2 regions of the Burkholderia crassaminum genome follow, and region 2 is predicted to be linked to the other one. Evidence: predicted binding sites of a transcription regulator. Region 2 holds the regulator's gene; the other holds the start of a gene.
What was found. Region 2 encodes LexA, which represses DNA repair genes until DNA is damaged. Its sites were predicted from a motif close to ACTGTATNNNNATACAGT; they were not measured.

Region 1 (16,031 bases), 1.5 Mb from region 2:
CGACGATGGCCGAGCTGTCCGAAGCGCTGAAGCAGCTCGGGCCCGATGCCGCGAAACGCGTGCAGGTGCTGTTCGTCACCGTCGACCCGGAGCGTGACACGCCGGCGCTGCTCGGTCAGTACGTGCCCGCGTTCGATCCGTCGTTCATCGGCCTGCGGCCGGCCGACGAAGCCGCACTGAAGAAGGTCACGAAGGATTTCCGCGTGTACTACGCGAAGGTGCCCGGCAAGACGCCCGGCAGCTACACGATGGATCACACGGCCGCGAGCTACGTGTTCGACCGCGACGGCAAGTTGCGCCTGTTCGTGCGCGACGGCCAGGGCCCCGGCCCGTGGGTCCACGACCTGAAGCTGCTGGTCGACTGACCGGCAGCCACCGGGCGCCCGGCCCGGTGATCGCGTGACGGCCGCCACGCGCCGTCACGCTTGTTCTCCCCTCGTTGTTTGCATGCGCCGCCCGTCGGGCGGCGTGTCGGCCTGCGCGCGCATCGCGCATGTGTCGCGTGTCGCGTTACGGCAGCGCCGGCACGTTGAAGCCGGATGCGGCGCGCGTGATCCGGAATTCCGTCACGCGATACGTGGCGAGCCCCTCGGTGACGAACGGATCGGTCTTCAGGATCGCGTCCAGCTCGTCGCGATCGATGCGGGCCGCGAGGATCACGCCGCCTTCGCGCGGCACCTTCGGCCCGGCCGCGATGAAGATGCCCTTGTCGAACTGCGGCTGCAGAAATGCGCGATGGCGCTCGAGCGCATCGTCGATGCGCTCGAGCGATGCGGTGTAGTGGATGTCGATGACGTACATGGATGGCCCCCGGAATGATGCCGGCTCTTGGTGCGCCGGCCAGCCGGTCTTTTTAGCACAGCGGATGCGGGTTGTCGCACGGGCGGTCGCGGTGCGGGCGGTCTGCCGATCGGCGGTTTGCCGCACCCGGGCGTATTCAAGTTGTAAGCCTCGGTGCCGTAAATAAAAGGGCAAGCGTTTGCGCGCGGCAGGCCGTTCGCGCGCAGCGTGCGCATCGACATCGACAAAGGCACGCAGATGAGCAGAATGAGTTTGAACCGCAAGCTGTGGCTCGCGCTTGCGCTGGTATGGATCGGTCTCCTGGGCGTCGGCGCATGGAGCGCGTACGAGACGCGCGCGACGATGCTCGCCGAACGCAAGGCGGGCATCGCGAATCTCGTCGACTCGGCGGCCGGCATCGTGAAGGCGTATCACGCACTCGCGCAGAGCGGCACGCTGCCCGAGGCCGATGCGAAGCGCGACGCGCTCGCGAGCCTGGCCGCGATGCGCTACGGCGATTCGGGCTACGTGTTCGTGATGGATTCGAAGCCGGTCGTGCTGATGCATCCGACGCTGCCGAAGCTGGTCGGCACCGAGGTCGGCGACTATCTCGACCCGGACGGCAAGCCGCTGTTCGTCACGATCCTGAACGCCGCGAAGGAAACCGGCAGCGGCTTCGCCGAGTACCGCGGGCGCCTGCCGCACAGCGAAACCGCCGTGCCGAAGATCAGCTACGTCACGCGCTTCACGCCGTGGGACTGGAACATCTCGAGCGGCGTCTTCCTGAAGGACATCGACACCATCTATTACCGGACGCTGCTCGGCCACCTCGCGGTCGTGTTCGTGATCGGCTTCGTGATCAGCGCGGCGATGCTGGTGATCATCCGCAACGTGCGCGGCAGCCTCGGCGGCGAGCCCGACGAAGCGGCCGCGCTCGCGGCGCGCATCGCGCAGGGCGACCTGACGCAGCCGGTGCCCGTGCGCGCGGGCGACCGCACGAGCATGATGGCCGCGATGCACGACATGCAGGCACGCCTGCAGGCGACGATCGGCGGGATTCGCCAGTCGGCCGGATCGATCGCGTCGGCGAGCCGCCAGATCTCGGCCGGCAACGACGACCTGTCGCAGCGCACCGAGGAGCAGGCCGCGTCGCTGGAAGAAACCGCCGCGAGCATGGAGCAACTGACCGCGACGGTGAAGCAGAACGCCGACAACGCGCGGCAGGCGAGCGGGCTGGCGAACAACGCATCGGAGATCGCGCGCACGGGGAGCGACGTCGTGAACCGCGTGATCGGCACGATGGGCGAGATCGACGACAGCTCGCGCAAGATCGCCGACATCATCGGCGTGATCGAGGGCATCGCGTTCCAGACCAACATCCTCGCGCTGAACGCGGCGGTCGAAGCCGCGCGTGCGGGCGAGCAGGGCCGCGGCTTCGCGGTGGTCGCGGGCGAAGTGCGCTCGCTCGCCCAGCGCAGCGCGACGGCCTCGAAGGAGATCCGCGAGCTGATCGTCGCCTCGGTCGAGCGCGTGCGCAACGGGTCGACGCTGGTCGGCCAGGCCGGCACGACGATGGGCGAGATCCTGCAGGCCGTCGCACGCGTGACCGACATCATGGGCGAGATCGCGGCTGCATCCGAGGAGCAGGCGAGCGGCATCACGCAGGTCGGGCGCGCGGTCACGCAGATGGATCAGGTGACGCAGCAGAACGCGGCGCTCGTCGAGGAGGCCGCCGCCGCCGCCGCGTCGCTGCAGGAACAGGCCGCGCGGCTGCGCGACGCGGTCGGCGCGTTCCGGGTCGTCGATGCCGACGGCCTGTCGCCGCGCCGGGCCGGCGGGAAGACGGGCGAGCCTGCATTCGGCATGAAGGCGGCCGACCAGGAGGCGGTGGCGTGATGGGCACAGGTTGATGTGCGATTTACTAAAACGCAACTAACGGCCGAATCGCGCAGCCTCCGCCAGCACCGCTGCGGTGCATACCCATATGAGCGGGATGTATTTCACTTCCCGCCGATCCTGTGACACCATTTGCGCCTTCCTGCGAGTCGGGGCATACCCGTATCGCGCCCCATTTCCAGTAAGCAAGAAAGCGAGAAACAGATGAAGCGTCGCAGTCTCCTGAAGGTATTTTCCGTGCTGGCCACCGGTGCCGCGCTGACGCTGTCGGCAGGCGCGCACGCCGAAGACAAGGTGATCAAGGTCGGCACGGTCGCCGGCCCGGATTCGGAAGTGTGGCAGCTCGTGCAGAAGGTCGCGAAGGAGAAGGAAGGCCTGAACGTGAAGGTCATCGAGTTCAACGACTACGTGCAGCCGAATGCGGCGCTCGACTCGGGCGATCTCGACGCGAACAGCTTCCAGCACCAGCCCTACCTCGACAGCCAGGTAAAGCAGCGCGGCTACAAGATCGTCAGCGCGGGCCTGACCTACATCTCGCCGATGGGTGTGTACTCGAAGAAGTTCAAGGCGCTGAAGGACCTGCCGCAAGGCGCGAAGCTCGCGGTGCCGAACGATCCGTCGAACGAGAACCGCGCGCTGCTGCTGCTGCAGACGCAGGGCGTGATCAAGCTGAAGGCGGGCGCCGGCACGGGCGGCAACAATGCGACGGTACTCGACATCGCCGAGAACCCGAAGAAGCTGAAGATCTCCGAACTCGACGCCGCGCAACTGCCGCGCGTGCTGTCGGACGTCGACGCAGCCGTGGTCAACACGAACTACGCGCTGGCCGCGAACCTGCAGCCGACCAAGGACGCGATCGCGCTCGAATCGCTGACGAGCCCGTACGCGAACCTGATCGCCGTGCGCGCGAAGGACAAGGACCAGCCGTGGGTGAAGAAGCTGGTCAAGGCGTACCAGTCGCCGGAAGTGCGGGAATTCATCAAGAAGCAGTTCAAGGGCTCGATGGTCGCGTCGTTCTGAACGCCGCACACCGGTCGTACCGCTGAACAACAAGGGCCTGCATCGCGCAGGCCCTTTTTCATTGGCGCGGCCGGTCGAGGGCCGCAGGGTGTCTCGTGTTCAGCGCCGGCTCACATCTCGCCGCGCCGCGAGCAGATCGACATGATCTGCTGGATCGCATAGTTGTCGCGCACGCCCGGCAGCGATTGCACGACGCACTCGTGAAAGCGCCGCTCGCGCGGCAGCAGCATCGCGTTGTTGCGGTACAGCGCGTCGCACGAGCGCTGGATCAACTGGGCCGCCGCGCCGTTGCGGCTCTCGCGCAGCGCATTGAGCATGCAGTCGTCGTATTGCGCGCTGCCGTCGGTCAGTGCGAACGCCGCTCCCGGCAGCGCCAGCGCGACAGCCGCGAATGCGATGGCTCGGATCCCCCGTTTCATGTGGCCTCCGATGGCGTGGATTGGGTCGGCCGACAGCATAACGTAAAGCCGCAAGCGCGGCTGACGCGTTGCGCCGGGGCCGGCTGGAACCGCCGCCGGCCGGGCTTCACGCTCGCTCGCGCATGTCGGTGGGCGCTGCGATCCGGGGCGCGATGCGAAAGCGTGGAGTCAGGCGGTGGTCTGCGGAAATGGTATCCTCGTGCGTTCGCCGCTGCACGCCTTCCCGGGGCGTGCGCGGGCCGCTCGCCAACGCGTCGTACGCATGGCGGCGCCCGCCTGACGGCGGCGGGAATCCATCATCCAGAACCGATACAATACGGGGGAGACACACCCATGAAGCGTTTCAAGACTTTCGCGATCCGTTCGATCACGGCCGGCGTGGCCGCACTCGCGCTGGCCGGTGCCGCGCACGCACAGACCGTCAAGGTGCTGTCGATCGTCGACCATCCGGCACTCGATGCGATCCGCGACGGCGTACGCGCCGAGCTGAAGGCGGAAGGTTACGGCGACGACAAGCTCAAGTGGGAATACCAGAGCGCGCAGGGCAACACGGGCACGGCCGCGCAGATCGCGCGCAAGTTCGTCGGCGACCAGCCCGACGTGATCGTCGCGATCGCGACGCCGGCCGCGCAGGCGGTGGTCGCGTCGACGAAGAGCGTGCCGGTCGTCTATTCGGGCGTGACCGATCCGGTCGCCGCGCAGCTCGTGAAGGGCTGGGGCCCGTCGGGCACCAACGTGACGGGCGTGTCCGACAAGCTGCCGCTCGATCGCCAGGTCGCGCTGATCAAGCGCGTCGTGCCGAATGCGAAGACGGTCGGCATGGTCTACAACCCGGGCGAGGCAAATTCGGTCGTCGTCGTGAAGGAGCTCAAGGAGATCCTCGCGAAGCAGGGCATGACGCTGAAGGAAGCGGCCGCACCGCGTACCGTCGACATCGGCCCGGCCGCGAAGAGCCTGATCGGCAAGGTCGACGTGATCTACACGAACACCGACAACAACGTCGTGTCCGCGTACGAAGCGCTCGTGAAGGTCGCGAACGAAGCGAAGATCCCGCTCGTCGCGGGCGACACCGACAGCGTGAAGCGCGGCGGCATCGCGGCGCTCGGCATCAACTACGGCGACCTCGGCCGCCAGACGGGCAAGGTCGTCGCGCGCATCCTGAAGGGCGAGAAGCCGGGCGCGATCGCGTCGGAAACGAGCAGCAACCTCGAGTTGTTCGCGAACACGGGGGCGGCCGCGAAGCAGGGTGTGACGCTCGCGCCGGATCTGCTCAAGGACGCGAAGACGGTCATCAAGTAAGCCGCGGCCCGACCGCCGCGCTTGCGGGCCCGATCCGGGCCTGAACGACACCGCCGGACGGGCGGCTCCCACCCGGGGCCGCCCGTTCGCTTCGCCCGGCCGTACACGTCCGGCCGGGAAGCAACAGGATTTCCCCATCATGTCTCTGTTCTCGTTACTGGGCGCCCTGGAGATCGGCCTGATCTTCAGTCTCGTCGCCCTCGGGGTGCTGATCTCGTTTCGCATCCTCAACTTCCCCGACCTCACCGTCGACGGAAGCTTTCCGCTCGGCGGCGCCGTCGCCGCGACGCTGATCTCCGCCGGCTACGACCCGTTCAGCTCGACCTGCATCGCGATCGTCGCGGGCGCGGCGGCCGGCTTCATCACCGGCTGGCTCAACGTGCGCCTGAAGATCATGGACCTGCTCGCCAGTATCCTGATGATGATCGCGCTCTATTCGGTGAACCTGCGGATCATGGGCCGGCCGAACGTGCCGCTCATCACCGAGCCGACGATCTTCACCGTGCTGCAGCCCGACTGGATGCCCGACTACGTGCTGCGCCCGGCGCTGCTCGCGATCGTCGTCGTGGTCGCGAAGCTCGGCCTCGACTGGTTCTTCTCGTCGCAGCTCGGCCTCGCCATGCGCGCGACCGGCGCGAACCCGCGGATGGCGCGCGCTCAAGGCATCGCGACCGGCCGTGCGACGCTCGCCGGGATGGCGCTGTCGAACGCGCTCGTCGCGCTCGCCGGCGCCTTGTTCGCGCAGACGCAGGGCGGCGCGGACATCTCGATGGGGATCGGCACGATCGTGATCGGGCTGGCTGCCGTGATCATTGGCGAGACGCTGTTGCCGGCGCGCCGGCTCGTGCTGACGACGCTCGCCGTCGTGCTCGGTGCGATCGTCTACCGCTTCTTCATCGCGCTCGCGCTGAACAGCGAATTCATCGGCCTGAAGGCGCAGGACCTGAACCTCGTGACGGCCGCGCTCGTCACGATCGCGCTGGTGCTGCCGGCAACGCGCAAGAAGCTGTTCGCGCGCAAGAACGGAGGGGCCTGACATGCTGTCCGCACAAGACCTGAAACTCACGTTCAATCCCGGCACGCCGATCGAGACGCGTGCGCTGCGCGGGCTGTCGCTCGAGATTCCTGACGGCCAGTTCGTCGCGGTGATCGGCTCGAACGGCGCCGGCAAATCGACCTTCCTCAATGCGATCAGCGGCGACCAGGCCGTCGATGCGGGACGCATCTCGATCGACGGCACGGACGTCACGCGCAAAGCGGCGTGGGACCGCGCGCATCTCGTTGCGCGCGTGTTCCAGGATCCGATGGCCGGCACCTGCGAGGCGCTGACGATCGAGGAGAACATGGCGCTCGCGATGGCGCGCGGCGCGCGGCGCGGCTTCAAGGCCGCGCTCGACCGGCCGTCGCGCGAACTGTTCCGCGACAAGCTGCGGCTCCTGAACCTCGGGCTGGAAAACCGGTTGACCGACCGGATCGGGCTGCTGTCGGGCGGCCAGCGGCAGGCGGTCAGCCTGTTGATGGCGTCGCTGCGGCCGTCGCGGATCCTGCTGCTCGACGAGCACACGGCCGCGCTGGATCCGAAGACGGCCGCGTTCGTGCTGGAGCTGACTGCGCGCATCGTCGCCGAGAGCAAGCTGACGACGATGATGGTCACGCACAGCATGCGGCAGGCGCTCGACTACGGCGACCGCACGGTGATGCTGCACCAGGGGCAGGTCGTGCTCGACGTGTCGGGCGACGCACGCAAGGGCCTCGACGTGCCGGACCTGCTGCAGATGTTCGAGAAGGTGCGTCACGAGCAACTCGACGACGACGCATTGCTGCTCGGCTGACGGGCGGCCGGCGGGCCGGTGCGGTGCGGGGTGCCGCATCGTGCCGGTTCGCGTGCGGGTTGGCGTGTCGGCCAGGCGAATCGGGTCGGCAAATCGGACCGGCGATTCCGCCCGGATGGCGGTGGAGCGCGTTCGGGCGACATGATCCGGCCACGCCCGCTCCGGTGCGGCGTAACATGACTGCCGCGTCGGCTTTCCCGTCGTTTTTCCTCTGACGAAAACCGGTTTCGCACCGATGCTGTGCGACGCGAGCGCATTGCCATATACTGTATATCCATACAGTTGTGGGTGGCGTCATGCTCGCATCCTCCATTTCTCCCGAATCCCTTCATCCGTCCCTCTGGCGCGGTTCCCAGCTCGCGCGCGGCGGCCCGCGCACGATCGATACCGGCTTCGCGTCGCTGTCGGCCGAGTTGCCGGGCGGCGGCTGGCCGGTCGGCGGGCTCGTCGAACTGCTGGCCGCGCAGCCGGGCTGCGGCGAGATGCGGTTGCTCGCGCCCGCGCTTGCACGCACCGTCAGCGCGCGCCGTCCGCTTGCGCTCGTCGCGCCGCCGCAGTCGCCGCATGCCACCGCGCTCGCCAGTCTCGGCGTGCCGGCCGATGCGCTGCTGTGGCTGCGTGCCGGCAGCCGCACGGATGCGCTGTGGGCCGCCGAGCAGGCGCTCAAGACCGGCTGTTGCGGCGCGCTGCTGCTGTGGCAGGACGCGCGGCCCGATGCGCTGCGGCGCCTGCATCTCGCGGCCGCGCGCACGGGCGATACGCTGTTCGTGATGCTGCGGCCGCTGTCGGCCGCGCGGCAACCGTCGCCGGCCGTGCTGCGTGTCGAGCTGTACCCCGTGCCGGGCGGCGTGTCGCTCGACATCGTCAAGCGTCGCGGCCCCGCACGCAGCGAGCCGCTCGTGCTCGACCTGCCGTCGCCCATCGTGGAGAGCCGCTATGCGCGTCTTGCTCGGCATCCATCTGCCGCGCCTGCCGCTCGACGTGTGCGTCGCGCCGCCGTCTGACGGCGCTGCGGACGACGACGCAGGCTGCGCGGTGCTCGAGCAAGGCGTCGTGCTGATCGCCGATGCGCCCGCGCGCCGGCATGGCGTGCGCGCGGGCATGAAGCGCGGCGGCGTGCTCACGCTCGCGCCGCACACGCAGCTCGTCGAACGCGATCCCGCGCGCGAAGCCGATGCGCTGCGCGCGGTCGCGCTCGCGTTGCTGCGCTTCTCGCCGTGCGTCGCGCTCGACGACGAAGCCACGCTGATCGTCGACGTCGGCCCGAGCTTGCGGCTGTTCGGCGGGTTGCCGTCGCTGTGCCGTCAGGTGCGTGCGACGCTCGCGGCGCTCGGTTATGCGGCGCGCCTGTCCGCCGCGCCGACCGGGCGCGGTGCGTGGCTGCTGGCGCGCGTGTCGGCCCGTGCGCACATCCGGCGCCGTATCGCCGGCCAGATGTCGCTCGTTCGTTCGCTCGACCGGCTGCCGTGCGTGCTGCTGCCCGATGCGCGTCCGTATGCGGGCTGGTTCGACGGCCTTGGTTGCCGCACGCTCGCCGATCTGCGCGGCTTGCCGCGCGCGGGGCTGCAGCGCCGCTGCGGTCCCGCGTTGCTGGCCGCGCTCGATCGTGCGTACGGCGATGCGGTCGAGCCGCTGGCGTGGATGGCGGTGCCACCTGTGTTCGACGTGCGGCTCGAATTGCCGGAGCGCGTCGAATACGCGGAAGCCGTGCTGTTCGCCGCGCGGCGGCTCGTCGTGCAGCTGTGCGGCTGGCTGGCCGCACGGCAACTGTCGCTGGCCGCGATGACGTTCGATCTCGAGCACGAACGCGGCCGCCAGGCCGTGCCGCCGACGCCGCTCGAGCTCGCGTTCGCCGCACCCGTACGGGACGAGGCGCATTTCATGCGGCTGCTCGGCGAGCGGCTCGCGCGCGTCGAGTTGCCGGCCGCGGTGATTGCTGTGCGTCTGAAGGCCACGCGCGTCGAATCGGTCGCGCCGCCGGCTGACGATCTTTTCCCCGAGCCGGGCGGCACGCGCGAGACGCGCGCGCGGCTGTTCGAACTGCTGGTCGCGCGGCTCGGCGCGGAGAACGTGCTGCGCGCGGCACCCGTCGCCGATCACCGGCCCGAGGCCGCGAACCGCTGGCTGCCGCTCGATGCGCAGGCCGGCAAGCCGGCCGGCGGGCCGCCTGCGGTGCCGCCGAGGCCCGCGTGGCTGCTCGCCGAGCCGCTGCCGTTGTTGATGCGCGAGAACCGGCCGGTATTTCATACGCCGCTGAGGATGATGTCGTCAGCGGAGCGGATCGAGGCCGGGTGGTTCGATGGCCGGCTCGCCGCTCGTGATTACCACGTCGCGCAGGACGAAGCCGGTGCGTGCTATTGGGTGTTCAGGGAGCGGGCGGGGAGCGAGTCCGAGCCGCACTGGTTCCTGCACGGCTTGTTCGGGTGAACGGTCATGATTGCGGAATTCAGTTGGCTGCCCGATTACGCGGAGTTGTTCTGCCGCTCGAACTTTTCGTTCCTGCACGGTGCGTCGCATGCGGAAGAACTGGTCGAGCGTGCGGCGGAACTCGGCTATCGCGGGATTGCGATCACCGACGAATGCTCGCTCGCTGGCGCACCGCGCATGCATGTCGCGGCGAAGGCGAAAGGGCTGCCGCTCGTCATCGGTTCGTACTTCGAAGTCACGCCGGATGACGTCGCGCCCGGCCACGATCCGGGCCCCGGTGCGTTCGGGCTCGTGTTGCTTGCACAGAATCGCGAGGGGTACGGCAATCTTTCAGAGCTGATTTCATGGCGGCGGATGGCGTCGCCAAAGGGCACCTACAAGCTGACGTCGCGGATGCTGTCGGCGCCGCCTGCGGAGTTCGCACACCTGCGCGGCATGCCCGACTGCTTCGCGATTCTCGTGCCCGCGTACCCGGTGCGCGCGGACGTGCTCGATGCACAGGTCGCGTGGTTTCGCGCGACGTTCGTCGAACGTGCGCGGCTCGGGCTCGTGCAGTTGCAGCGTGCGCTGGATGGCGCGCAGCGCGAGGAGATTCGCGCGGCCGGCGAGCGGCGTGGCGTGCGCATCGTCGCGCTGGGCGACGTGACGATGCACCGGCGCTCGTGCAAGGAGCTGCAGGACGTGATGACGGCGATCCGCGTCGGGATGCCGGTTTCGGAGTGCGGTTATGCACTGGCGCCGAATGCGGAACAGCATCTGCGTTTGCGACAGCGCATCGGGCAGTTGTACTCGGCGGACGAGATCGCGCAGACGTGCGCGATTCTCGATGCGTGCGATTTCAAACTCAGCTCGCTTCGCTACGAGTATCCCGACGAGATCGTGCCGAAGGGGCTCACACCGACGAGCTATCTGGAACAGGAAACCCGGGCAGGTGCGGCGGAACGCTATCCGCAGGGTATTCCGGAGAAAGTCGAGAAGCAGATCCGCTATGAACTCGACCTGATTGCACGACTGAGCTACGAACCGTTCTTCCTGACCGTCTACGACATCGTCAAATACGCGCGCAGCCAGAACATCCTGTGCCAGGGGCGCGGCTCGGCGGCGAACTCCGTCGTCTGCTTCTGCCTCGGCATCACCGAGGTGAATCCCGAGCAGAGCACGATGCTGTTCGAGCGCTTCATCAGCGTGGAGCGCGGCGAGCCGCCCGATATCGACGTCGATTTCGAGCATCAGCGCCGGGAAGAAGTGATTCAGCATATCTACAAGAAGTACGGGCATGATCGCGCCGCACTTGCGGCCGCCGTATCGACCTATCGCCCGCGTGGCGTGCTGCGCGAGACCGGCAAGGCGCTCGGCGTCGATCCGATGCTGGTCGATCGCGTCGCGAAAGCGCACCGCTGGTTCGACGGCAGCCGCGACCTGCTGCAGCAATTCTCGACGACCGGGCTCGATCCCGAGACGCCGCTCATCCAGGCGTGGGCCCGGCTCGCCGCGCGGCTGCTGAACTTTCCGCGCCACCTGTCGCAGCACTCCGGCGGCTTCGTGATCAGCCGCGGCAAGCTCACGCGGCTCGTGCCGGTCGAGAACGCGGCGATGGACGGGCGGCGCGTGATCCAGTGGGACAAGGACGATCTCGAAGCACTCGGGCTGATGAAGGTCGACGTGCTCGCGCTCGGCATGCTGTCGGCGCTGCATCGCGCATTCGACATGCGCACCGCGTGGCGCGGGCCGCCGGAGCCGGATGGTGAGCCGTTCACGCTGAAGCACATTCCGCAGGATGACGAAGCGACCTACGACATGATCTGCCGCGCCGACACGGTCGGCGTGTTCCAGATCGAATCGCGTGCGCAGATGTCGATGCTGCCGCGCCTGCGCCCGCGTACTTACTACGATCTGGTGATCGAGGTTGCGATCGTGCGGCCGGGGCCGATCCAGGGCGGGGCAGTGCATCCCTACCTGAAACGGCGCCAGGGCATCGAAAAGGTCAGTTATCCAAAGGAGGACTTGAAGCCTGCGCTCGCACGGACGTACGGCGTGCCGATCTTCCAGGAACAGGTGATGCAGATCGCGATGATCGCGGCCGGCTTCACGGCCGGTGAGGCCGACCAGTTGCGGCGCGCGATGGCCGCGTGGAAGCGCAAGGGCAATCTGGAGCAATATCACAGCAAGATCGTCGACGGGATGCGCGAGCGCGACTATCCGCCCGAGTTTGCCGAACAGATTTTCGAGCAGATCAAGGGTTTCGGCGATTACGGTTTCCCCGAGAGCCACGCGGCCAGCTTCGCGAAGCTCGCCTACGCCAGCAGCTGGCTCAAATGCCACGAACCGGCGATCTTCCTCGCGGCATTGTTGAACAGCCAGCCGATGGGTTTTTACCCGCCGTCGCAACTCGTGCAGGACGCGAAGCGCCACGGTGTGCAGGTGCTGCCGATCGACGTCATGCAAAGCGGCTGGGAAGCGTCGCTCGAAGCGCTGCCCGGCCAACTGCCGCCTCACGGCCAGCCTGCAGTGCGGCTCGGCCTGTCGCTCGTGCGCGGCCTCGGCGAAGCCGCCGCGCGCCGCATCGAAATCGCACGCGCAGCCGGCCCCTTCGACAACGTCGACACCCTTGCACGCCGCGCGCAACTCGAACGCCGCGACCTCGAAGCGCTCGCCGCCGCGAACGCGCTCGCGACGCTCGCCGGCCATCGCCGCGACGCGTTGTGGCAGGCCGTCGCGGCGGCGCCGGAGCGCGACCTGCTGGCGACCGCGCCGATCGACGAGGAAGAGAAGCCTGCGCTCGGTGCGCCGTCGGAAGCCGACGACATCCTCGCCGACTATCACACCACCGGCCTCACGCTGAACCGCCACCCCGTCGCGCTGCTGCGGCCCGAGCTACGCGCGCGGCGGCTGTCGTCCGCGGCCGAATTGCACGACCGCCCCGACGGCCGGCTCGCGCGCGCGTGCGGGCTAGTGACCGCACGGCAGATGCCGGGCACAGCGAAAGGCGTGATGTTCATGACGCTCGAGGACGAAACGGGCTGCGTGAACCTGATCGTCCGGCCCGAGCTGCTCGCGCGGCAGCGCCGCGAAACCCTCGATTCGCGGCTGCTCGCCGCGTCCGGCGTGTGGCAGGTCGCGAGCGACGTGAGGCACCTCGTCGTGCAGCATTTCGAGGACCTGACGCCGCTGCTCGGCGGCCTGCGCACGTCGAGCCGCGAGTTCCACTGAAGCATGGCGCCGGCACGCCGCCCGCGTGCTGCCACCCGGTGCATACCAGTCAACTGAACTGGTTCTATTTCGGTATCGTTTCCAGCCCTCCAAACCCGGCAAATCCAGCGCCGGAACTGTCCCCTTGCATACCAATCCGGGTAAATCCCTATCCCGCATCACGTTGTAAACAAAGGATTTATTGCTACTAAAACGCTTGCCTGGCAAGGCTTTCGGCGATTTCCACGCCGCTAATACCAGTTCGTTGACTGGTATTATGGTGGTTATATAATGCGTTCACTTTCGACGGTCCGAGATCGTCGTCCGACACCCGGAGGCACATGGAAACCGGCTGGTCCGAACTGGCGCCCGATCCCCTCAGCGACACGCCGCTCTATCTGCAGCTCGCCCGCAACCTGGCGAGCGCGATCCACGCCGGCGCGTGGCGGGCCGGCGAGGCGCTGCCGTCGGAGCGGCTGCTGTCGGTGTCGGTCGGCGTGTCGCGGATCACGGCCCGTCGCGCACTCGCGCTGCTGGTCGAGCAGGGGCTGATCAAGCGGGCGCGCGGAGCGGGCAGCTTCATCACGCCGCGCGTCGCCGATCCGCTGTCGCGTCTCGTCGGCTTCACCGCGAAGATGAAGCAGCGTGGCTTCGTGCCCGATTCGGTGTGGCTGTCGCGCACGCTGCGCGCCGCGAGCCGTGACGAGATCACGCATCTCGGCCTCGCACCCGGCGCGACGGTGGCGCGGCTCGAACGGCTGCGCCGCGCGGACGGCATCGTGATGGCGGTCGAGCACTCGACGCTGCCGGCCGCGGTGGTGCCCGATCCGCAGGCACTCGGTGCGTCGCTGTACGAGTACCTCGAGGCGCGCGGCATGACCGTCGTGCGCGCGCTGCAGCACTTTCGCGCGGCGAACGCGACGCACGCGATCGCGAAATGGATGGCGGTTCAGCCGGGCTCGGCGCTGCTGGTGATCAGACGGATCGGCTACGGCGCCGACCAGCGCGCGATCGAAGTGAGCGAAACGTATTGCCGCGACGACTACTACGACTTCGTCGCCGAACTGAAACGCTGACGCGCGAGACTGCCCGCGCGCGACAGGCGCGAAGCAACGACACGAATTTGCAAATCACGACGCGGATGCCCGCGTCACCAGATCATCAAGAGAACGTCATGCTGACTGGAAACATCCTTACCCCCGACGGCTGGATTCACGGTTCGCTCGATAGCGAGAACGGCCGCATCACGACGCTCGACGGCAAGCCCGTCGATCCCGCGAAGAACGACGCGCCTTACATCCTGCCCGGCTTTATCGACCTGCATGTCCATGGCGGTGGCGGTGCCGACGTGATGGAAGGCGGCGACGCAATCGAGACGATCGCCCGCACGCACGCGCAATTCGGCACGACGAGCCTGCTCGCGACGACGATGACCGCGCCGCGCGACGAGCTGATGAAAGTCGTCGGCAACCTCGGCAGCGTCGCACGCACCCGCACGCCGGGCGGCGCGCGCGTGCTCGGCGTGCATCTCGAAGGCCCGTACATCAACCCCGGCAAGCTCGGCGCGCAGCCCGACGCGGCCGTATCGGCCGTGCTCGACGAAGTGCTGAAGTACCTGTCGATCGCGCCGATCCGCGTCGTCACGCTCGCGCCGGAAATCGCCGGCCACATCGAGATCATCGGCGAGATGGCCGCACGCGGCGTACGCGTGCAGCTCGGCCACTCGCTCGCGACCTACGACGACGCGGTCGCCGCGCTCAAGCACGGCGCGTGCGGCTTCACGCACCTGTTCAACGCGATGTCGCCGCTGCATCACCGCAACCCCGGCCTGGTAGGCGCGGCGCTTGCTCATGCCGAATACGCGGAAATCATTCCCGATCTGCTGCACGTGCACCCGGGCGCGATTCGTGCTGCGCTGCGTGCGATCCCGCGCCTGTACGTCGTGACCGACAGCACGTCCGCAACGGGCATGCCCGACGGCGAATACCGGCTCGGCAGCCAGCACGTGACGAAGTGCCTCGGCGGCGTGCGGCTGGCCGACGGCACGCTCGCCGGCAGCACGCTGACCATGGACCAGGCGCTGCGCAACCTCGTGTCGCTCGGCCTGCCGATCGCCGACGTGTCGAACCGGATGTCGCGCTACGCGGCCGACTACCTCGGCGTCACCGATCGCGGCCGCCTCGAGCGCGGCGCATGGGCCGACCTCGCGGTGTTCGACCGCGACCTGAACCTCACCGCGACCTACGTCGAAGGAGAATCGATTGTCGAATATGCTTAAGGAAGCGCGCGAGTCCGCCCAGGTCGTCGCCGCGCAGATCGCCGACACCGCGCGCGTCGAAGCGCTCGCCGGCCAATTGCTCGATCACCCGCCGGCCGTTGCGCTGACGGTCGCGCGCGGCAGCTCGGATCACGCCGCGAGCTATTTCGCGAGCCTGACGATGAGCCGCCTCGGCGTGCCGGTCGCGTCGCTGCCGATGTCGGTCGCCACGCTGCAGCAGGCGCCGCTGAAGGTGCAGGACCAGCTCGCGATCGCCTTCTCCCAGTCGGGCAAGAGCCCCGATCTCGTCAACACGATGGCCGCGCTGCGCGAAGCCGGCGCGCGCACCGTCGCCGCCGTGAACGTGCTGCCGTCGCCGCTCGCCGATGCGTGCGAGCACCAGTTGCCGCTGCTCGCCGGCCCCGAATTGTCGGTCGCCGCGACGAAGAGCTATATCGCGATGCTGTCGCTGTCCGCGCAGATCGTCGCCTACTGGCAGCGCGACGCCGCGCTGATGACCGCGCTGCGCGGCCTGCCCGACGTGCTCGCGCAGGCCGGCCAGCTCGACTGGTCGCAGGCCGTTGCCGCGCTGGCGGGTGTCGAGCGGATGATCGTGATCGGCCGCGGCCTGGGCCTCGCGATCGCGCAGGAAGCCGCGCTGAAGTTGAAGGAAACGTCCGGCATCCAGGCCGAGGCGTTCTCGAGCGCAGAAGTCCGTCACGGCCCGATGGAGCTGATCGATCGCGACTATCCGCTGCTCGTGTTCGCCCCGCCGGGGCCCGAGCAGGCCGGCCTGCTGCAGCTCGCCGCAGACATGCGCGCACGCGGTGCCGCCGTGCTGCTCGCGGCGCCGGCCGGCACGCCCGGCCTGACCGGTACGGTGCTGCCGCTCGCGCAGTCCGCCCATTCGGC
Region 2 (16,031 bases):
CACCGTGCGGCCGAGCCGGCGCCCGGCCGACAGCGCCGCGAACACCGCGTCCGGCGGCGTCTCGAGCTGGCAGATCAGCACGTCGGCCGACGCCAGCGCGGCCTCGTGCCGCGCGACCGTATCGGTCGTGACCTCGCCGTTGCCGCCCGCGACGATCACGATCGCGTTCTGGCTCGCATCGTCGACGACGATCAGCGCGACGCCGGTCGACGCCGACGCGCTCGTCGCGAGTCCCGCGCAGTCGATCCCCTCGGCTTCCAGGCCCGTGCGCAGTGCCGCGCCGTGCGCATCCGCGCCGACGCAGCCGATCATCGCGACCTGCGCGCCGAGCCGCGCGGCAGCGACGGCCTGGTTGCCGCCCTTGCCGCCCGCCGCCTGCGCGAACGCGTGTCCCGCGAGCGTTTCGCCGGGCAGCGGCAGACGCGGCGCGCGCACGACGAGATCCATGTTGAGGCTGCCGACCACCGTCACGCGGCCGGAGCCCGGTGCAGGCGCCGTCATGCGCGACCGCCGGAGGCCGGAGGCTCGCGGTAGACCGCCGTCGATTCACGCAGCACGAGACGCGGCGACACGACGCGCCGCCGGCTCGGCACGGCCGTCGAACCGCCACCGATCCGCTCGATCAAGGTCTGCGCGGCCATTTCGCCGAGCGCACGCACCGACTGGCCGACCGTCGACAGTGCCGGATACGTGTAGCGGGAGAATTCGATGTCGTCGAATCCGATGATCGAACAGTCGTCGGGCACGCGCATGCCGCGCTCGGCCGCCGCGCGCAGCGCGCCGACACCCATCAGGTCGTTGCCCGCGAAGATCGCGCTTGGCCGCACCGTTTCGAACAGCCGCGACGCCGCGTGATAACCGCCGAGGCACGAGAAGTCGCTTTCCGCGATCGCGCCCGGCACGATGTCGACGCCGCGCTCGGCCATCGCTCGGATGAAGCCGTGCACGCGCATCGCGCTGACCGCCGTGTCGGTCGGCCCGGTGATGCAGCCGATCTTTGCGTGTCCGAGCTCGAGCAGATGGCGCGTCGCCAGGTACGCGCCGCGCTCGTGGTCGATCTGCACGAGGTCGGCCGCGAGCCCCTCGATGTTGCGATCGACGACGACGAGCGGCGCATGGATGTCCGCGAGCGTCTGCGCGAGCACCGCATCCTCGCCGGCGGACGCGACGATCAGCCCGTCGATGCGCTTTTCCTGCAGCACGCGCAGGTAACTGCGCTGCTTCACGGGATCATCGTCCGAGTTGCAGAAGAACACGCAATAGCCATTGGCCGCGCACTGATCCTCGATGCCGCGCGCAAGCTCCGCGAAGTACGGATTCGTGCTGTTCGGCACGACGAGGCCGATGGTCGCTGTCGCACGCGCCTTCAGCGAGCGTGCCACGGCCGACGGCACGTAATTCAGCTCGCGGATTGCGCCCTCGACCTTCGCACGCACATCCGCGGACACCGGCCGCGAATTGTTCACCACGTGCGAGACGGTCGTAAACGACACGCCCGCCATGGCCGCCACATCCTTGATCGTCGCCATTTCCCGTTTCTCTCTGGTCTGTTCTGTCTGTCTTTCTACCGCACGCGCGTGCGCCGGCTGCGATACGTATCGAGCACGACCGCCACCACGATCACCGCGCCGGTGATGATCCGTTTCGTCGGCTCGTTCGCGCCGATCTGCGCCAGCCCCGCGGCCAGCACGGAGATGATCAACACGCCAAAGAACGTGCTGATCACCGAGCCGCGCCCGCCCATCAGGCTCGTGCCGCCGATCACGACGGCGGCGATCACCTGCAGTTCGAGGCCGACGCCCGCGTTCGGGTCGGCCGCCTCGAGCCGCGAAATCTGGAACAGCGACGCAAGCCCCGCGAACGCGCCCATCAATGCGAATACGAGAATTTTATACGGCCTCGGGTTAACCCCCGCAAGTCGGACCGCTTCTTCGTTCGTGCCGATCCCGACGAGATAGCGTCCGAACACGGTGCGCGTCAGCACGAACTGGGCCGCGATCATCACCGCGACCGCGATCAGGAATGCCGGCGAGATGCCCAGCGCGATCGGGTTCGACAGGAAATCGAACGCGTCGCCGATATAGGCCGTGCGCGAATTCGTCAGCTGGTACGCGAGGCCGCGCGCGGCCTCCAGCACGCCGAGCGACACGATGAACGACGGGATCCGCCAGCCGACCGTGACCGCGCCCGTCAGCGCGCCCGTGAGGGTCGCGACCGCGATGCCGATCAACGCGGCCGGCAGCGGCCCCCACTGCCATTTCAATGCGGCGACGCTGACCATCGACGCGGCGAGCGCGAGCACCGAACCGACCGACAGGTCGATCCCGGCGATGATCAGCACGAAGGTCATCCCGACCGACATCACCACGAGATCGGGAATCTGGTTCGCGATCGTGCTGAACGTGTCGTAGGTCAGGAAATGCGAGCTCAGCACCGAGAACAGCGCGATCATCGCGGCAAGCGCACCGGCGAGCCCGAGATAGTTCGACAGGCCGAGCCGCGTGCCGGACAGCATGCGCGCACGGCGCCCCGTCACGTCCTGCTGCGCGCCTGCGTCGGTCGGGGATACGGGAGGCTGGGTCATTGCTGTCGTCCTGTCGTCGAAGTGCCCGGAGCGGCGCCTGGCGCCTGCCCCGCGGCCGGATGCTGCACGCTGCCCGGCAGCGTCTCGCGGCCGAAGCCGGCGAACGCCGCGGCCAGCAGCGCATCCTGGGTCCAGTTGCCGCGCTCGAACACGGCGGTCATGCGGCCGGCCGACATTACGCCGATCCGGTCGCAGATCAGCATCAGCTCGCGCAGGTCGCTCGACACGACGACGAGCGCGCGGCCTTCGCGCGCGAGCGCACCCATCAAAGTGTAGATCTCGAACTTCGCGCCGACATCGATCCCGCGGGTCGGTTCGTCGAACAACAATACGCCCATGTCGCGCGCGAGCCAGCGGCCGATCACGACCTTCTGCTGGTTGCCGCCCGACAGCTCGCCGACCGTCTGCGCCGCGCCGTGCGTGCGGATCCGCAGCGCGTCGATCTGCTGCTCGGCGAGCGCCGTTTCACGCGCGCGGTCGACGATGCCGCCGCGCGCGAGCCGGTCGAGCTGGCCGAGCGACACGTTCGCGGTGATCGACTGCGTGAGCAACAGCCCTTCGCCCTTGCGATCCTCGGTGATCAGCGCGATACCGTGCTTCACCGCCTCGACGGGCGAACCGATCCGTACCGGCTTCGGCGGCTGGCCGATCGCGATCGTCCCCGCATCCGGCGCATCCGCGCCGTAGATCAGCCGCAGCAATTCGGTGCGCCCCGCGCCGATCAGCCCGGAGATGCCGAAAATCTCGCCCCCGCCCACTTCGAGCGACACGTCCCGCACGGCCCCGCCGCGCGAGAGGCCCGACACGACGAGCCGCGGCGCGCCGATACGACGCTCGCCGAGATCGATCTGCTCGCCGATCTCGCGCCCGACCATCAGCGTGACGAGCCCGTCGGACGTCGTCGCCGCCATGTCGCCCGCGTGAACGAGCCGGCCGTCGCGCAGCACCGCAACGCGCTCGGCGACCCGCGCGAGTTCCTCGAGCCGGTGCGAGATGTAGACGATCGCGACCCCGCGCGCCTTCAGCCGGTCGATCTGCTCGAACAGCAGCTCGACTTCACGCGCCGTCAGCATCGCGGTCGGTTCGTCGAGAATCAGCACGCGACAGTCGCCGATCAGGTTGCGCGCGATCTCGACCATCTGCTGGTGGCCGATGCCGAGCGCGCCCACCGGCGTATCGGGATCGACCGTGTCGAGCCCGACCTGCGCCATCGCGACCCGCGCGTCCTCACGCAGCTGCGCGCGATCGATGATCCCGAAGCGCCGCGGCAGGCGGTTCAGGAACAGGTTTTCGGCGACGGTCAGCGTCGGCAGCAGGTTCAGCTCCTGCATCACCATGCGCACGCCGAGCGCCTCGGCCTGCGTGCGGCTGGCCGGTGCATACGCGTGGCCGCCCAGCTGCATCGTGCCGGCGGTCGGCTCGACGAGCCCGCCGATGATCTTCGACAGCGTGCTCTTGCCCGCACCGTTCTCGCCCGTCAGCGCGAGCGCCTGGCCCGCCGCCAACGTCAGCGTGACGTCGGCGAGCACGGGCTCGGCATAGGTCTTGCCAATGCCGGATACGGACAGCACGGGGGGGGCTGAACGGGAGGGTTGGAAAGTCGGGTCCATCGCGATCCTGGTTGCGGCCGCGCGCACGCGGCGCGCGGGTGTGACGCTCACAAGTGCATGTGCATGCAGTGGCCGTGATCGCGCTCACCCCGGGATAACGGCCGCCGCGCCAAATTCTTGAGGACGGCGGCCGCATCGGGGCTGCGTCACTTCGTCACGAGATCCACCGGCGTCTCGACCACGCCCGACATGTCGGCCTGCTTGCGATGCTCGGCGATCGCCTTGAGCGCCGTGTCGATGCCGAACACGGCCTGCTTCGCCGCGTACTGATCGGCGGTCGCGAGCACGCGGCCGTCCTTCAGCATCGGCTTGATCGCGTTGATGTTGTCGTAGCCGACCACGAGCACCTTGCCCTGCTTGCCGGCCGCGCGCACGGCCGACACGGCGCCGATCGCCATGTTGTCGTTGCCGCACAGCAGCGCCTTCAGGTTCGGGTATTCGTTGAGCATCGCGGCAGCGACCGCATTGCCCTTGTCGATCTCCCATTCGCCGGACTGCACCGACACGACCTTCATCCCGCCCGCCTTCATCGCGTCCTGGAAGCCGGCCGTGCGCTGCTGCGCGTTGGTCGTCGTCGACACGCCTTCGACGATGCCGACCTGGTCGCCCGCCTTCAGCCGCTTCGCGAGGTAATCGCCGATCTTGCGCGCGCCCTTGCGGTTGTCCGGGCCGACGAACGGCACGTTCAGGTTCTTCGACTTCAGCACGTCAGGATCGAGCCGGTTGTCGATGTTCACGACGATGATGCCGGCGTCGACCGCCTTCTTCACGACCGGCACGAGCGCCTTCGAATCGGCCGGCGCGAGCACGATCGCATCGACCTTCGACACAATCATCTGCTCGACGATGCGGATCTGGTTCGCGGTGTCGGTCTCGTCCTTGATACCGTTGGTGATCAGGTCGAACTGGCTCGCGTTGTGTTTCTGGTATTCCTTCGCGCCCGTTTCCATCGTCAGGAAGAACTCGTTGGCGAGCGACTTCATCACGAGCGCAACCTTCGGCTTGGCTGCAGATTGCGCGTGGACGGCCGGTGCGGCGGCGACCGCGACGGCTGCAAGCGCGGCGGTCAGGAAGCGACGGCGAAAGAGAACATTCATACACATCTCCTGGCGACTGGCCCCAAGGGCCGGACGATTGTTTGGCTGTTGTTTTAATGTGAGCAAACGTTTGCGCCACACTACCCGGGCAATGGCCATCGATGCTGCTGTCGGTACCACGGAATGGAAGCGAGGCAGACGGCCGACTGCCTGACGCGTGCTGTCGTTTACGCGTCGCCGCCGGCGAGAAGCCGGCGGAGTGAGGGCTATGCTGTACCGATTCGCGTCGGCGCGCAACCTGTCTGATCAATATTTAAGGGTTTATTCGGAGCGCGCGTCACGCCGGTCCTGCGGCGCCTGCTCGTCTTCATCGGCTGACGGCGGCTCGCCAAATCGGTTCGCATGCGGCGTGCCGGCAATGAAGCCGTTCATCACGAACAACGCGAGCGCGCCGGCGATCGGCACGAACAGCAACAGCATCCACCATCCGGACTTGTCGATGTCGTGCAGCCGCTTCACACCGACCGCAATCGACGACCATCCCGCGACGACAGCGATGACGACGAGAACCAGCATCGCCAGCAACGGCAGATCGTCATCCGGCGAGCCGCGCGAACCGGCATCGAAAAACGCACTGAGCAAAGCGGAAACCAGCGCGTAGATCCACCACGGCAGACGCCCGATCCGGCCTTCGAAGGAAAAGAGAAACCATTTCAGATTCATTGTTTACCTCTTCGTCACGCGTGTTGCGTGCTGCGCGCCATGTCGCCGAGTGTGTCGGAACGGGCGCTCCGCGTGCATGGTTTCGTGAATGCGAACGGGCTGTGGGTAACGCGCTCCGCAGGTCGTTCCGGCGTTGCGCATGGTGTCGTTGATGCGGGCCTGTCGGTCAGGATGGCGGCCAAAGAGCCGCCTCGACACCCGTCAGCCGGCATCCACGCGCATTGAATCACATCTGAGGAGAAACGGGGCGTCCGGTACGGCGGATCGCTGAACCCGATACGAGGCGCTCGAACCTGCCGCCTCGATTTCGCGCTGGCCGGCGAGCGCATGTCGCGCGCCGTATGTGGTGATGAATCGGACTGGAAGCCGCGACTGCGGCCGATGATTCGGTGATTCGGTGATTCGGTGATTCGGTGATTCGGTGATTCGGTGATTCGGTGATTCGGTGATTCGGACAACCAAGGCGGCGGCAGATCGCCTGCCGCTGCCCGATGCACGACAACACGCGCAGGTACGTTGCGTCATCCGCAGTGATGGCGCGGATGACGCACGACGCGCCGTCGTCAAACGGCTTCGCGCAACATCCCCGCGATTTCCGCTTCGTTCAGGTGCGGCGCAAACATCTCGATCAGCCGGTACGCATATGCGCGCAGGAACGCGCCCTTGCGCAGCCCGACCCGCGTCGTGCTCGCCTCGAACAGGTGCTGCGTATCGAGCGCGACGAGCCCCGTGTCGCGCTGCGGATCGTAGGCCATCGCCGCGACGACGCCGATCCCCATCCCGAGTTCGACATAGGTCTTGATCACGTCCGCGTCGATCGCGGTCAGCACGACATCGGGCACGGCGCCCGCCTGCGTGAACGCCTGGTCGATGTGCGAGCGGCCCGTGAAGTCCTGGTCGTACGTGATGATCGGGTACTCGGCGATTTCCTCGAGCGTCAGGTTCTCGCGGCCGACGAGCGGATGGCCCTTCGGCACGACGACCGTGTGGTGCCACGAATAGCACGGGAACGTGACGATGTCCGGATAGCGGTCGAGCGCTTCGGTCGAGATGCCGAGATCGGCCTCCCCGTTCAGGATCATCTGCGCGATCTGCTGCGGGCTGCCCTGGCGCAGCGCGAGATGCACCTTCGGGAACACGTCGGTGAACTGACGGATCACCTTCGGCAGCGCGTAGCGCGCTTGCGTGTGCGTCGTCGCGACGACGAGGTGGCCGCTGTCCTGGTCGGCGAACTGGCGCGCGACGCGGCGCAGGTTCTCGGCATCGAGCAGCATCCGCTCGATCAGCTGGTGCACGGCCTTGCCGGGCTCCGTGAGCCCCGTCAGCCGCTTGCCGCGCCGGATGAAGATGTCGACGCCCAGCTCATCTTCGAGATCCTTGATCTGCTTCGACACGCCCGACTGCGACGTGTACAGCACGTTCGCGACTTCCGTCAGGTTCATGTTCTGGCGCACCGCTTCGCGCACGAACCGCAATTGCTGAAAATTCATGGGTATGCCTCTTAGGCTGTCGTTGTTTGATTGTCTGATCGGAGCGCGTTCCGCCCCCTGCCCTGCATTCTGTCGTCAACGCGCGGGAAACACACGCACCGCGCGCGGCACCGCCGTCGCACCATCGCCGACCTGCAGCGACAGCGCACGCCATGCGTCGCGATCGAGTTCCGCCTCGAGCGCGCCGCCTGCGCGCGCCTCGAGCTCCACCCGCACCGAACCACCGAGCGGAATCACGCGGCGCACGTCCACCGCGATGCCGTCGCGGTGCCCTTCGCCCGCCGGCCACAACTGCAGATCGTGCGGTCGCACGTAGGCGTTCGCGGGGCCCGCGAAATCGGCGTCGACCTCGATCGGCGCTGCCGCGCCCTCGGCGACGAAGCCGCGCCCGGCCACTGTGCCCGGCAGCCGGTTCGCCGCGCCGAGAAACTCGTAGACGAACGCGCTTTGCGGATGATCGTAGACGTCCTGCGGGCTGCCGACCTGCTCGACGTGGCCGCGGTTCAGCACGACGATGCGGTCCGCGACTTCCAGCGCCTCCTCCTGGTCGTGCGTGACGAAGATCGTCGAGATGTGCAGGTCGTCGTGCAGGCGACGCAGCCAGCCGCGCAGCTCCTTTCGTACCTTCGCGTCGAGCGCGCCGAACGGCTCGTCGAGCAGCAGCACCTTCGGCTCGACCGCGAGCGCGCGGGCGAGCGCGATGCGCTGGCGCTGGCCGCCCGACAGCTCGGACGGATAACGCTGCGCGAGCCAGTCGAGCTGCACGAGCTTCAGCAGCTCGTGCACCTTGTCGCGGATCGCGCTTTCCGACGGCCGCTCGCGGCGCGGTTTCACGCGCAGCCCGAACGCGACGTTCTCGAACACCGTCATGTGGCGGAACAGTGCGTAGTGCTGGAACACGAAACCGACCTGGCGATCGCGCGCGCCGACCGACGCGACGTCGAGCCCCTGCAGCACGACCTGGCCGGCATCCGCGTGCTCGAGGCCCGCGATCACGCGCAGCAGCGTGGTCTTGCCGCAGCCGGACGGCCCGAGCAGCGCGACCAGTTCGCCGGGCGGGAAGTCGAGCGACACGTTGTCGAGCGCCGTGAAATCGCCGAAGCGCTTCTGAAGGTTACGGACGGTGATACCCATTCTGGTTGCCTCTTTACGATTTCGACGAAACGGCGGCGACGGGGCCGGCATGTGCGGGAACGGTGTCGCGCGCGCCGGCCAGCTCGGCGGCGAGATGGCGCTCGGCGAGCAGCTTCAGCGCGAGCGTGACGAGCGCGAGCAGCGCCAGTACCGACGCCACGGCGAAGGCCGCCGCGAAGTTGTATTCGTTGTACAGGATCTCGACGTGCAGCGGCATCGTGTCGGTCACGCCGCGGATGTGGCCCGACACGACCGACACCGCGCCGAACTCGCCCATCGCGCGCGCGTTGCACAGGATCACGCCGTACAGCAGGCCCCACCTCACGTTCGGCAGCGTCACGCGGCGGAAGATCTGCCAGCCCGACGCGCCGAGCACGCGCGCGGCTTCTTCCTCGTCGGTGCCCTGCGCCTGCATCAGCGGAATCAGCTCGCGCGCGACGAACGGGAACGTGACGAAGATCGTCGCGAGCACGATGCCAGGCACGGCGAAGATGATCTGTACGTCGTGATCCTGCAGCCACGGACCGAACCAGCCCTGCGCGCCGAACAGCAGCACGTATACGAGGCCCGAGATCACCGGCGACACGGAGAACGGCAGGTCGATCAGCGTCGTCAGCAGCGCCTTGCCGCGGAATTCGAATTTTGCGATCGCCCACGATGCGCACACGCCGAACACGAGGTTCAGCGGCACGGCGATCGCGGCGACGGTCAGCGTCAGCTTGATCGCCGACCACGCATCGGGATCGGCCAGCGATTCGAGATAGAAGCCGACGCCTTTTCTCAGCGCCTCGACGAACACCGCGGCAAGCGGCACGACGAGGAAGAACGCAAGGAACGCCAGCGCGATGCCCGTGAGCAGCCAGCGCACGACGCGCGACTCGCTGACGGGGTCGAGCCGCTTCGCGGCGCGCCCCTGCGCGGCCGAAGACGGGGTTTTCAGCACGACGGTGGCCTCCTGGCTCATTGCTGGCCTCCTGCTGCGACGGCGATGACGGTAGCGGGCGCGGGACCGCTCGCGCCCTTGCTCGTGCGGCGCTGCAGATACCACTGCAGCGTGTTGATCAGCAGCAGCATCAGGAACGACACGACGAGCATCACGACCGCCAACGCGGTCGCGCCCGCGTAGTCGTACTGCTCGAGCTTCGTGATGATGAGCAGCGACGTGATCTCGGATTTCATCGGCACGTTGCCGGCGATGAAGATCACCGATCCGTATTCGCCGAGCGCGCGCGCGAACGCGAGCGCGAAACCGGTGAGGAGCGCCGGCAGCACGGCCGGCAGCACGACGCGGCGGAACGTCAGCCAGCGCGACGCGCCGAGGCATGCGGCGGCCTCTTCCTGCTCGCGCTCGAAATCCTCGAGCACCGGCTGCACCGTGCGCACGACGAACGGCAGCCCGATGAAGGTGAGCGCGACCAGCACGCCGGCCGGCGTGAACGCGATCTTGATACCGAGCGGCGCGAGATACTGGCCGACCCAGCCGTTGGTCGCGTAGACGGCCGCGAGCGAAATGCCGGCGACCGAGGTCGGCAGCGCGAACGGCAGGTCGACGATCGCATCGACGAGGCGCTTGAACGGGAACGTGTAGCGCACGAGCACCCACGCGACGAGGAAGCCGAACACGGCGTTGATCAGCGCGCCGCCGAGCGCGGACGTGAACGTCAGCCGGTACGACGCGAGCACGCGCGGCGACGTGACGGCGGTGACGAACTGGTCCCACGACAGCGTCGCGGTCTTCAGGAATGTGGCAGCGAGCGGTATCAGCACCACGAGGCTCAAATAGGCCACCGTGATGCCTAGCGTCACGCCGAAACCGGGCAGCGCGCTCGGCTTGCGAAAGGTGTACGTCGTCATCGGATGCTCTTGCTGGGTCGATGCTGCTCATGGGTCCGACGCAAACGCCGGCGCGATGCATTGCGCCGGCGGCCCGTCGAGGGTGCGGCGCGCTATCGTGGCGCGCCGCTGTCGTTATGGCGTTACTGCGGCTTGTAGATCGAATCGAACACGCCGCCGTCCGCGAAATGCGTCTTCTGCGCATTCGTCCAGCCGCCGAAGGTATCGTCGACCGTGTACAGCTTCAGCTTCGGGAACTGCTTCGTCAGTTCCGCCGGCACGTTCTTCGAACGCGGCCGGTAGTAGTTGCGCGCCGCGATCTCCTGGCCCTGCGGGCTGTACAGGAAGTTCAGGTACGCCTCGGCCAGCTTGCGCGTGCCCTTCTTGTCGACCACCTTGTCGACCACCGCGACGGGCGGCTCGGCCAGGATGCTCACCGACGGCACGACAATCTCGAACTTGTCGGTGCCGAATTCCTTGACCGACAGGAACGCCTCGTTTTCCCATGCGATCAGCACGTCGCCGATCCCGCGCTGCACGAAGCTCGTCGTCGCGCCGCGCGCGCCGGAATCGAGCACGCCGGCGTTCTTGTAGAGCTTCGTGACGAAGTCCTTCGCCGTCTGCTCGTTGCCGCCCGGCTTGTGCTGTGCGTACGCCCATGCGGCCAGGTAGTTCCAGCGCGCGCCGCCGGACGTCTTCGGGTTCGGCGTGACGATCGAGATGCCCGGCTTGGTCAGGTCGTCCCAGTCCTTGATCCCCTTCGGATTACCCTTGCGCACCAGGAACACGATCGTCGACGTGTACGGCGACGCGTTGTCGGGCAGGCGCTTCTGCCAGTCCTTGTTGACGAGCCCCTTGTTCGCGAGCGCGTCGATGTCGTACGCCAGCGCCAGCGTGACGACGTCGGCCTGCAGGCCGTCGAGCACCGAGCGCGCCTGCGCGCCCGACCCGCCGTGCGACTGCTTGAAGTTGACGGTCTCGCCCGTCTTCGCCTTCCACTCCTTGCCAAACGCCTGGTTGAAATCCTGATACAGCTCGCGCGTCGGGTCGTACGACACGTTCAGGAAGGTCGTATCGGCCTGGGCGTGCGTCGCGACGCCCAGCGCCGCCGCCGCGCCCAGCGCGAGTGTTGCGATCAGGCGGCCCACTCCGCCCACCAGCCCCGTATTGCGCTTGCCCATCCTTGGTTCTCCAGTGTTGTCGGTATTGCGATGTCGGGCCAGTCTAACGAACGGGTTACATGATTAAAAATAATCGTTCCTCATTTTTTAATACCCAAAAGTGCTAACGCATACGGGATGGACGGTTGCGGCAGATGAACCGCCGTCCGGACGTCGTGAAATCGCGCCGGAACCGGCGTGATCGCGACGAACCTCACGTAACACTTGAAATTCGCGAACTACTGTATAAAAATACAGCTCACTGTCTATCCATACAGTTGAGCCATGACCAAACTGACCGCCCGCCAGCAGCAAGTGTTCGACTTGATCCGTCGCGCGATCGAGCGCTCCGGATTCCCGCCCACCCGTGCCGAGATCGCGGCCGAACTGGGCTTCAGCTCGCCGAATGCGGCCGAGGAGCACCTGCGCGCACTGGCGCGCAAGGGCGTGATCGAGTTGGCCGCCGGCGCGTCGCGCGGCATCCGCCTGCTCGGCCTTGAAGATTCCCCGCACCAGTTCACGCTGCCGCACGCCGGGCTGATGCAGCTGTCGCTGCCACTCGTCGGCCGCGTGGCAGCCGGTAGCCCGATCCTCGCGCAGGAGCACATCTCGCAGCATTACGCGTGCGATCCCGCGCTGTTCTCCAGCAAGCCCGACTACCTGCTGAAAGTGCGCGGCCTTTCTATGCGTGACGCCGGCATTCTCGACGGCGACCTCCTCGCCGTGCAGAAGCGCACGGAAGCGAAGGACGGCCAGATCATCGTCGCGCGTCTCGGCGACGACGTCACGGTCAAGCGCCTGATGCGCCGGCCGGGCGGTCTCGAGCTGATCGCGGAGAACCCGGATTACGAAAACATCTTCGTCAAGGCCGGCAGCGCGGAATTCGCGCTGGAAGGCATCGCCGTCGGGCTGATCCGCTCGGGCGAACTCTGACATTCCGTCTCGCTGAGGAGAACATCATGGAACGCCTTGCCCGTCTGCTGCCTTTCCGTCAATTCGGTCGCCTGCGTCACCTGCGCGGCCGCACGCCCTGCGCACCGCTGTCCGCGGCGGCGCCTGTGCAAGAAGAAGTCGCAGTCGAACAGCAGGCGTCCCTGCTGCCGTCGGCGCTCCCCGCTTTCGCGCGGGTATCGCTGAACGCCGGCCTGAATCACGCGGAACCCGCGCGCCGTGCGCCGGTGCGCGTCTATCACGGCCGTTCGCGCCTGATCATGGTCGGCACGATCGATGCCGTGTGCCGGATGATCGATCGCTGCATCGCAGAGGAACGATCGGCCACGCCAGGCGGTCTCTGATTGCGGAACATCCCCGCACCGGAGGCAACGTGACAGGATCTTCGGGCCGCATATGGCGGCTCAAGCCCCTGCTGATCGTCGTGGTGGCCGTCGCCGTCATTGCGGCGATCGGCTATGCCTACGCGTCGCCGTACGTCGCGCTCGGCCGCCTGAAATCGGCGATCGATGCGCGCGATGCACAGGCCATCAGTGAATATGTCGATTTTCCGTCGCTGCGCATCAGCCTGAAGCAGCAGGTCACGGAAGAGTTGATGCGCCGGATCGACGCGGTGAAGAAGAACAATCCGTTCGCGGTGATTGGTGCACTGATCGGGTCTGCCCTGATCGGCCCGCTGGTCGATGCGTACGCGACCCCGGAGGGCGTGGCCGCGCTGATGAGCGGGTTGCCACCGCGTGGCAATCCGGGTGAGCGCCCGCCCGATTGGCCGAATCGGCCGCAAGGCAATGCGCCTGCAGACACGCCGGCCGCACCGCAGGCCAATCCGGCACCGGCAAGCGCCGTCGCTCCGGGCAACAACGCGGCGGCTGCGTCATCGCCGGCACCCACCTCTACCGCACCGGCCAGTGCGAACGATGCAACGCATGCGCCGCATCAGCAGCAAACCAGCGCGGGCTACCGGAATATCGATGAATTCGTCGTGACCTACCAGCGCAGTGCCGACGGCACGCGCTACGCGGCGATATTCCACCGCTTCGGGCTGTTCTCGTGGAAATTGTCCGCGATCGACCTGCACGCGTAGCAGGCCGCGCGGTACCCGCGCCGCTGATGCGGCACGGCGCCTGACCGGCGCGGATCGCCGGTCAGGCCGTCATCGAATCATTCGATCATTTGCCATTCGCCGTGGCGGCTTCCCGCTCACGCGCGATTTCTTCCTTCTGCTCCTGTGCCGACGAACACGCCACCAGGATGCTGCAGTTGACGCGATCGAGCAGTTGCGTGTTGCCCGAGCCCATCCACCATCTCGACAGCCCGCTGCGGCAGCGGTGGCCGACGACAACGAGGTCAACCTTCAGCTCCATCGCGAGATTCGCGATTTCGTCGATCGGATAGCCGAACGCGAAATGGCCTTCGGCCTGCACGCCGCGCTCGCGCAGCCAGTTCACCCCTTCCTGCAGGATTTCACGCGCGGTTTCCTCGAACCGGCCGCACGCGACGTCGGTCAGCAAGCCTGCGCTCTGCGCGATGCTCGAGCGCATGTCGACGACCGACAGCAAATGCGTCTCGGCCTTCAGGTCCATCGCGAGATTGGCGCCGCAGCGCAGTGCCTTGCGCCCTTCGAGCGTGCCGTCGTAACACAGCAGAATCTTGTTGTAGCTAGCCATGAAACCTCCCTATCGCAACAACGAGCCTACGCATTCATCATGGTGCGCCGCAATTCAGGACGCAAGGGATGGAAAACGCTGATTCGCCCCGCTCGGCGCGTGCGCGATGATGCGGTGCACGATCGGTGCGCGCATGCATCGCACCGTGCAGGCATGCCCTGAAGAGACGCAGCCGATGCACTAGAATGGCCCGTTCGTACTCCAGCGGGCCAGCAGGCGCCGGCGTCGTGCGCTTCGGTCATGCCCGTGTGACACGCAATCGTCCGATCGGTTCGCCAGCCGGCTACGCATCCGGCAGCGGAACGCTTCCGCGCCCGCTTACAACGACAACATGCCCATGTCCGTTGCACCGATCGATTTCCGGAACGTCGAAAAGCGCTTTGGCGACAAGCTCGTCGTCAACGGCCTGTCCTTCACCGTACAGGCCGGCGAATGCTACGGCCTGCTCGGGCCCAACGGCGCCGGCAAGACCACCACGCTGAAAATGCTGCTCGGCCTCACACATCCCGATGCAGGCGCCATTTCGCTCTGCGGCGAACCGGTTCCATCGCGTGCGCGACATGCGCGCCAGCGCGTCGGGGTCGTCCCGCAGTTCGACAATCTCGACCCCGACTTCAGCGTGCGCGAGAACCTGCTCGTCTTCAGCCGCTATTTCGGCATGTCGGCGCAGGCTGCGCGCGCGCTCGTGAAGCCGCTGCTCGAATTCGCGAAGCTCGAGAACAAGGCCGATGCGAAGGTCGGCGAGCTGTCGGGCGGCATGAAGCGCCGCCTCACGCTCGCCCGTGCGCTCGTCAACGATCCCGATGTGCTGGTGCTCGACGAGCCGACGACGGGGCTCGACCCGCAAGCGCGTCACCTCATGTGGGAGCGGCTGCGCTCGCTGCTCGCTCGAGGCAAGACGATCCTGATCACCACGCACTTCATGGAAGAAGCCGAGCGCCTGTGCGACCGCCTGTGCGTGATCGAGGAAGGCCGCAAGATCGCCGAAGGCGCGCCGCACGCGCTGATCCAATCGGAGATCGGCTGCGACGTGATCGAGATCTACGGGCCCGATCCGGCCACGCTGCGCGACGAGCTGGCGGCGTTCGCAAAACACACCGAGATCAGCGGCGAGACGCTGTTCTGCTACGTGAGCGATCCGGAACCGCTCAGCGCGCGACTCAAGGGTCGCGCGGGGTTGCGCTATCTGCATCGCCCGGCCAATCTGGAAGATGTGTTCCTGCGGCTCACGGGCCGCGAAATGCAGGACTGATCGATCATGGACGTGCGCAACTATTCCGCCACCGCACCGTCGGCACCGCCGCGTGTGTCACGCTTCGCGATCGCGATGCCCGCGAACGCGACCAACTGGATCGCCGTCTGGCGGCGCAACTATCTCGTCTGGCGCAAGCTCGCGCTCGCGTCGCTGTTCGGCAATCTTGCCGATCCGATGATCTATCTGTTCGGCTTGGGGTTCGGGCTCGGCCTGATGCTCGGCCACGTCGACGGCGTGTCGTATATCGCGTTCCTCGCGGCCGGCACGGTCGGGTCGAGCGTGATGATGTCCGCGAGCTTCGAGTCGATGTATTCGGGTTTCTCGCGGATGCACGTGCAGCGCACGTGGGAAGCGATCATGCATACGCCGCTTGCGCTCGGCGACATCGTGCTCGGCGAGATCGTCTGGGGAGCCAGCAAGGCGATGCTGTCGGGGGCCGCGATCATGCTCGTCGCGGGGGCGCTCGGCTATGCGCAGTTTCCGTCGATGCTCGCGGCGCTGCCCGTGATCGCGCTCGCAGGCCTCGCGTTTGCGAGCATCGCGATGATCGTCACGGCGCTCGCGCCGTCCTACGATTTCTTCATGTT

Region 1: the regulator LexA is predicted to act here: its motif matches at 7,512-7,529, upstream of imuA (translesion DNA synthesis-associated protein ImuA).

Annotation. Positions count from the first base shown of each region.
Region 1 covers NZ_OZ183799.1:3,306,684-3,322,714, reverse strand. The annotation lists gene ACPTTF_RS15405 (SCO family protein) at 1-365, shown strand, start outside; gene ACPTTF_RS15400 (YciI family protein) at 511-801, opposite strand; gene ACPTTF_RS15395 (methyl-accepting chemotaxis protein) at 1,039-2,676, shown strand; gene ACPTTF_RS15390 (MetQ/NlpA family ABC transporter substrate-binding protein) at 2,881-3,696, shown strand; gene ACPTTF_RS15385 (VF_A0006 family four-cysteine protein) at 3,807-4,115, opposite strand; gene ACPTTF_RS15380 (ABC transporter substrate-binding protein) at 4,449-5,414, shown strand; gene ACPTTF_RS15375 (ABC transporter permease) at 5,554-6,450, shown strand; gene ACPTTF_RS15370 (ABC transporter ATP-binding protein) at 6,452-7,246, shown strand; gene imuA (translesion DNA synthesis-associated protein ImuA) at 7,543-8,250, shown strand; gene ACPTTF_RS15360 (Y-family DNA polymerase) at 8,183-9,673, shown strand; gene ACPTTF_RS15355 (error-prone DNA polymerase) at 9,680-12,883, shown strand; gene ACPTTF_RS15350 (GntR family transcriptional regulator) at 13,204-13,938, shown strand; gene nagA (N-acetylglucosamine-6-phosphate deacetylase) at 14,037-15,140, shown strand; gene ACPTTF_RS15340 (SIS domain-containing protein) at 15,133-16,031, shown strand, end outside.
Region 2 covers NZ_OZ183799.1:1,787,673-1,803,703, reverse strand. The annotation lists gene rbsK (ribokinase) at 1-501, opposite strand, end outside; gene ACPTTF_RS08340 (LacI family DNA-binding transcriptional regulator) at 498-1,529, opposite strand; gene ACPTTF_RS08335 (ABC transporter permease) at 1,565-2,584, opposite strand; gene ACPTTF_RS08330 (sugar ABC transporter ATP-binding protein) at 2,581-4,194, opposite strand; gene ACPTTF_RS08325 (sugar ABC transporter substrate-binding protein) at 4,341-5,291, opposite strand; gene ACPTTF_RS08320 (DUF805 domain-containing protein) at 5,553-5,954, opposite strand; gene ACPTTF_RS08315 (CysB family HTH-type transcriptional regulator) at 6,518-7,444, opposite strand; gene ACPTTF_RS08310 (sulfate/molybdate ABC transporter ATP-binding protein) at 7,520-8,578, opposite strand; gene cysW (sulfate ABC transporter permease subunit CysW) at 8,592-9,542, opposite strand; gene cysT (sulfate ABC transporter permease subunit CysT) at 9,539-10,432, opposite strand; gene ACPTTF_RS08295 (sulfate ABC transporter substrate-binding protein) at 10,555-11,592, opposite strand; gene lexA (transcriptional repressor LexA) at 11,857-12,504, shown strand; gene ACPTTF_RS08285 (hypothetical protein) at 12,531-12,866, shown strand; gene ACPTTF_RS08280 (DUF2939 domain-containing protein) at 12,896-13,606, shown strand; gene ACPTTF_RS08275 (universal stress protein) at 13,692-14,189, opposite strand; gene nodI (nodulation factor ABC transporter ATP-binding protein NodI) at 14,527-15,441, shown strand; gene ACPTTF_RS08265 (ABC transporter permease) at 15,448-16,031, shown strand, end outside.